Regions from separate parts of the Macrococcus equipercicus genome, predicted to be linked through region 2. Evidence: predicted binding sites of a transcription regulator. Region 2 holds the regulator's gene; the other holds the start of a gene.
The links. Region 2 encodes Rex, which represses fermentation and respiration genes when NADH is low (regulators of the CRP and FNR family bind a similar motif). Its sites were predicted from a motif close to TTGTGAAATATTTCACAA; they were not measured.
Positions count from the first base shown of each region.

Region 1: the regulator Rex is predicted to act here: its motif matches at 1,296-1,313, upstream of KFV11_RS00930 (L-lactate dehydrogenase).

Region 1 is NZ_CP073809.1:178,381-181,806, forward strand. It holds gene KFV11_RS00925 (NupC/NupG family nucleoside CNT transporter) at 1-1,083, shown strand, start outside; gene KFV11_RS00930 (L-lactate dehydrogenase) at 1,390-2,337, shown strand; gene KFV11_RS00935 (YitT family protein) at 2,470-3,303, shown strand; gene KFV11_RS00940 (glucosamine-6-phosphate deaminase) at 3,315-3,426, shown strand, end outside.
Region 2 is NZ_CP073809.1:1,836,562-1,839,987, forward strand. It holds gene KFV11_RS09735 (glycoside hydrolase family 32 protein) at 1-229, opposite strand, end outside; gene tatC (twin-arginine translocase subunit TatC) at 314-1,072, opposite strand; gene tatA (twin-arginine translocase TatA/TatE family subunit) at 1,126-1,332, opposite strand; gene KFV11_RS09750 (redox-sensing transcriptional repressor Rex) at 1,344-1,976, opposite strand; gene KFV11_RS09755 (ABC-F family ATP-binding cassette domain-containing protein) at 2,129-3,426, shown strand, end outside.

The DNA.
Region 1 (3,426 bases), 480 kb from region 2:
GCCTGGTTCTTCACTCAGTTTCCGTGGGGACGTATGGTGGTCAAAGGAGTAGCAGACGGTTTCAGCTGGATGCTTGAAGCAGCTTATGTCGGTGTCGGCATGCCGTTTGGCAGCTGGGTCGCTGACCGGATGAAAATGGACATGGCGGTAGCAGCGTTACTGCCGATTTTATTCATTGTCCCGCTGTTCGATATTTTAATGTATATCGGCGTGCTGCCGTTCATTATCAAGTGGTTCGGCTGGTTGATCGGTAAAATAACCGGACAGCCGAAGTTTGAATCGTTCTTCTCAGTAGAAATGATGGTATTAGGTAACACAGAAGCACTGGCTGTGTCACAGGCGCAGGTCCGTGAAATGAATGCAGCCCGCGTATTGACTATCGCTTTAATGTCTATGAGCTGTATTTCAGGGTCAATTGTCGGGGCGTATGTCACGATGGTACCTGGTGAACTCGTATTGACAGCGATTCCTTTGAACATTATTAACGCGATTATTATTACGACAATTCTTAATCCGATCAAATTGACACCGGAAGAAGATTACATTGTAGAAATTAAACAGGAAAAACGTCAGCCGTTCTTCTCATTTTTAGGAGATTCTGTACTTGGTGCAGGTAAATTGATTTTGATTATCATCGCATTTTTAATTGCTTTTGTAGCGCTTGCTCACTTCATTGATATGTTGTTGTCGCTGCTCGATCGTTTCACGCACGAAAAAGTACGTCTTGCGAATATTCTTGGCTTCTACATGGCACCGTTTGCGATGCTGTTAGGTTTACCTTGGAATGAAGCGCAAGTCGTAGGTGGTCATATGGCAACAAAGATCATCACTAATGAGTTCGTTGTTATGCTCGGCATTAAAGATTCATTGAAAACATTCTCGCCGCATATGACAGCTGTTCTTGTGACCTTCCTCATTTCTTTCGCTAACTTCTCAACAGTGGGGATGATTATCGGAACATTGAAAGGGATTGTCGATCAGAAGACGTCTGACTTTATCAGCAAATATGTACCGATGATGCTGCTCTCAGGTATTTTAGTATCATTGTTATCTGCTGCGTTTGTCGGCCTGTTCAGCTGGTAAATTTAAGAGATTTTAAAATAACTGATGTAATTTCGAATGGTAAGTGGTAAAATGTAACTGATAGAGAGATGAAAAAGGAGGCTTTTTCATGAAAACTCGAACGCTTAGAAATTTAAGACGTAAGTTACAACGTGCCCTGCTGCCGAAGAAAAATGTAGCCGCTGAGTAAAACTGGTTCTTTTAGAACCAGTTTTTTTTAATGACAAATATTTTTGTGAATATATTCACAAAAATATTGCTGTGCAGCAGAAAAAGTATTATAATAAATTTGTGAAAAAATTAACAAACTTTTAAGGGGTCGTTATAATGGAGACAATTAAAGGTAACAAAGTCGTTCTTGTCGGCAATGGTGCAGTCGGTTCAAGCTATGCATTCTCAGTATTAAACCAAGGGATTTGCGATGAGTTCGTCATTATCGATCTGAATAAAGAAAAAGCCCGTGGTGATGTGATGGACTTAAATCATGGCTTGTTATATGCGCCGAATCCGATGAACATTTACGCAGGAACATATGCTGATTGTCATGATGCTGCTATCGTTGTCTTATGTGCAGGAGCGGCACAGAAACCCGGCGAAACACGTCTGGATTTAGTCAGTAAAAACATGAAAATCTTCAAAGCTATCATCGATGAGATTATGGCTTCCGGCTTTGACGGGATATTTGTTGTCGCCACTAACCCGGTAGATATTCTGACGTATGCGACATGGAAATTCTCAGGTCTGCCACAGGAGCGGGTCATCGGTTCAGGAACGATTCTTGACACGGCGCGGTTCAGATATTTATTAAGTAAGGAATTTGATGTTGCTCCGTCAAGTGTTCATGCGAATATCATTGGTGAACACGGGGATTCAGAGCTTGCTGTCTGGAGCGGCGCGAATATCGCAGGGATCTCACTTAAGAAGATGCTGGAAGACTATCCGGAGAAAAAAGGGCGCATGGATGATATTTACATCAATGTCCGCAATGCAGCTTATGACATCATTAAAGCAAAAGGTGCAACTTACTACGGCGTCGCGATGGGATTAATGCGCATCACTAAAGCAATACTCGGCAATCAGGACGTTATTCTCACTGTTTCCGCAAAACTTGATGGCCAATACGGACATGAAGATGTTTATATCGGTGTGCCGGCAGTCATTAATAGAAATGGCATTAGACAAATCATAGAGTCTCCTTTATCTGTTGCTGAGCAGCAGCAATTTAATCGTTCTGTCGAGACATTGAAAGCTATTCAGGCGCCATTCTTTAACTGAAATTAAATAAGACTGACATCAAGGTGTTGGCTTTTAGCCGGCACCTTTTTTATAATGGAGAAGTCGAGCGCTTGTCTCAAGCGATTCGTTAGAATGAGAACTTACGTCAAGTGAACGAGAAAGAGGGAGACGATGAATATTTCATTTAAGACAGTCATGATTGTTCTATTAGGCTGTTTTCTATTTTCTGTAGGAGTTAATACATTTATCATTCCTGCCCATCTTGGTGAAGGCGGCGTGACCGGTCTGTCACTCGTGCTGTTATATGCATTTGGCTGGTCACCGGCCTGGACGACACTTGCGATGAACTTAGTGCTCTTGGCAGTCGGCTATAAATTTCTGTCGAAGCGTTCTATGGTACTGACTGTTATTGCCATTATGGCGCTTGCTGTATTTCTGAAACTGACAGAAAGCTGGCAGCTTCATCTGCATGAAGTGCTCGTCAGCACTGTGTTCGGTGGATTTATAGTCGGCATCGGCATCGGACTGATTGTTATCGTCGGCGGGACGACAGCCGGAACAACGATTCTTGCCCGCATCGCTCATAAATATTTGGACGTCAGCACATCTTACGCCCTATTGTTTTTTGACTTGATTGTTGTTGCGATTTCATTGACTGTGATTCCGGTCGAAAAAGCACTGTTAACTGCGCTCGGTCTTTATATCGGCACAAAAGCGATGGATTTCATGATCGAAGGTTTAAATCCTAAGAAGGCCATCACTATCATCTCGCAGAACCCTGAACCGATTGCAAAAATGCTTGATGAAGACATCGGACGAGGCGTGACTTTGCTGAACGGGAAAGGGTATTATACAAAGAGAGAGACCGATGTCTTATACTGTGTCATCAATAAAACACAGCTGACACGTGCTAAACGAATGATCAGAAAAATTGATGCGGATGCTTTTGTCGTTGTCCATGATGTGCGCGATGTATTAGGAAACGGTTTTATACCTGAAGATTAAGGGAGGCAGTTATGAGATTCATTAATTTAGGCAGCAGACAGGACGCAGCTCATTATACAGCAATTGAAATGTTCAAGGAAATACATTATAACCACTGTACATTGCTCGGTCTCGCAACAGGCG
Region 2 (3,426 bases):
ACCAGTATTTAACGCCGTGCACGGCACCGAGCGGAAACCACTGATAGAACAAGTGATACTCGCCCTTATAATAAACAAAACCGTTCGGATCGTTCAGCAGACCGGTCGGCGGCTGAATATGGAAGTGCTGACGCCACGGCGCACGGTCCGTCTCATCAAGCAGCTTCAAATATTCTTCTTCCGGCACGTCGCTCAGTTTCCTGTAACGCATCTCTCTCGTCCATTCCATTTAATCCGCCTCTTTCCCTCTGCTGTACTGTTTACTTAATTTTAGCATGAAGACACAAAAAAACCATCCCGAGATTGAGATGGTTTAATCGTTATTGAGTTCATCCTGCAGTAACTGCTGCTCCGCCTTCAAATACTGACGGTAGCCGATTTTGCTGATCTGGATGCTGACTTCATACAGGACAATCATCGGCAGGACGAAGATCACATACGTCATGACGTCAGGCGGTGCGATAATCGCTGCTACAACCATGAGCGCAAAGTATGCATATTTCCGGTTCTTCTTTAAAATGACCGGCGTGATGATGCCGAGCCTTGTCAGGAATAACAGCAGTATCGGCAGCTGGAAGACGAAGCCGAAAGGAATAGTGAATTTCAGCAGCTCATTGAAATATTCCCTGACACCGATCAGCTGATTGACCCCCATATCGGCTGCCAGTCCAATCGTGAAGTGAATCATGTAAGGAAAGATAATAAGGTAGCTGAACGTCAGACCAATCAAAAACAAGATGATGCTGACTGGAATATAGCTCAATGTGACTTTCCGTTCCTTCGGATGCAGGCCGGGCGAGACAAAGGCCCATACTTGATAAAGAATGACCGGCGAAATAATAATGATGGCAATCAGCATAATCACCGTAATATAGATGGTCAAAGGATCGGTCACTTTGAAGTAGTGCAATGTGATTTCCGGCGGCAGGTCATCCTTCGTCAGAAACTTTGTGACGCGCTTACCAAAGAAGAAGCCGACCATTACACCACCGACAAGGAAGTAGGCGATGATCATCAGCCGCTTTCTCAGCTCTTCCAAATGCTCGATTATCGTTAAATCGTCTTTACTCATTCGAGGTATTTCCCTCCCCATAAAAAAAACGGCAACAAGCTGCCGTTTTCAACTTATTTACGAACGTCTTTATCGTCTTTATCGTCTTTATCGTGGTCTTTCATAATGCCGTCTGTCGCATCTTTGAATTCTTTCAGCGATGAACCCATCGCGCGTCCGAATTCCGGCAATTTCTTAGGACCAAATATGATCAAGGCAATGACACCAAGGAATACAAGAATCGCTGGTGAAGCAAATCCTAATGTAGTAATTAAGAACATGTTTCTTCCTCCTAATGATTTTTCATAAAGAATATTAAAGACTGTAATTCGATACCTAAATCAATGTGATGGACGTGTACGCCGCTCGGTACGGTCAAACGTTCTGGTGTAAAGTTTAATATACCTTTAATCCCTGATTTTGTCACACGATTTGCTAATGATTGTGCGGCAGTGCCGGGCACTGTCAATATGACAATCTGAATATCCTGCGCTTCGATTATCTGCTCGAAGCGCTCAATGTCCTGCACCTCAATTTTACCGATATGCTTTCCGATAACCGCGGGATCTGCATCAAATGCCGCTTCAATCTTCATCCGGTCACTGACCGTAAAGTTATAGTTCACTAAGGCAGTCCCAAGGTTACCGACCCCGATGATTGCCACCTTTGTTATCATATCCTGCTGCAGAGTCGTCTTAAAGAAATTGAGCAGATACGCTACATTGTAGCCGTACCCTTTCTTGCCGAGTTCTCCAAAATATGAGAAATCCCGTCTGATGGTCGCGGAGTCAATCTGCAGGCCTTCACTTAATTCTTTGGACGAGACGCGGTCGACATTGGAATTATACAATGTGTCCACGAATCGATAATAAAGCGGTAATCGTTTCAGGGTGGCTTTAGGAATTTTTATCTCTTCTTTCGACATCCCGATCACCCAGTTTCTAATGTATTGTGATATACTTCACAGCAATTTATTATACCATGTAATGCCCCTGTTTACTAAGTGAAAATTATGTGACACGCTTTCAGATTCCCACTCATCCGTTATTCATGTAAAATGGATGAGAGGTGGAAATCATGATTCTTTTACAGGCAAGTCAACTCACTAAATCATTTTCCGGCGACACATTGTTTGCCGATGTTAAATTTGAAATTAAATCTAACGACCGCGTGGCTATTGTCGGAAGAAACGGTGCCGGCAAAACAACATTGATGAAAATTCTGGCAGGCGTCGAAAGCTATGACAGCGGTCATCTCATGCTCGCCAAAAATATACGGATGGGCTACTTGACCCAGCAGATGACACTTGATGCTGACGGGACAGTTTATGACGCGATGATGAAGCCGTTTCTGCACTTAGTGGCCATGGAACGGAAACTTCAGGACATAGCCGCATATTTAAGTGATGAGAGCGACAAGGCGGACTCCGCCGAATATCAGGAGAAGCTCACTGACTATGAGAAGCTGCAGGCGGCTTTCGAAGCAGAGGACGGCTATAAATACGACCATAAAATCAAGACCGTCCTGACCGGTCTGAATTTCAGAGAAGAAGACTTCAATCAGAAGATTGATAACTTCTCAGGCGGCCAGAAGACGCGTCTTGCACTCGCTGAGATGCTGCTGCAGGAACCAGACCTTCTGCTGCTCGATGAACCGACGAACCATCTGGACATGGAGACAACGGCGTGGCTCGAAAACTACTTGCTCACTTATAAAGGCGCCATCATTCTGATTTCACATGACCGCTACTTTCTCGATAAAGTCGTCGGGACGGTCTATGATGTGGCACTTGGACGTGTCACAAAATATGTCGGCAACTATTCGCAGTTCATTATCGAACGCGATGCATTCTACGATAAGATGACTGCAGAATATGAGCGGCAGCAGGCAGAGATTGAACGTCTGGAGACATTCGTCCAGAAGAACATCACACGTGCGTCAACATCAGGGATGGCGAAGAGCCGCCGGAAAGTTCTGGAGAAGATGGTACGCATCGAAGCGCCGAAGCTCGATGACCATTCCGTCAACTTGAACTTCAACATTGACCGTGAATCAGGCAATGATGTGCTGAGCGCGGAGCAGCTGGAAGTCGGCTATGAGACACCGATTACAGCCCCGATTTCATTCGACGTCAAGAAACAGGACGCGATCGCTGTCATCGGACCGAACGGTATCGGCAAGACGACATTGATCAAGACAATCGCGAAGCGGCTGCCGGCCATCAGCGGCCATATTAAATACGGTGCGAACGTCACTATCGGTTATTATGATCAGAAGCAGGCCGAGTTCAGTTCATCGAACACAGTGCTGGAAGAACTGTGGCAGTATTATCCGACGATGCCGGAGAAAGATGTCCGTGCGGTGCTCGGCCGCTT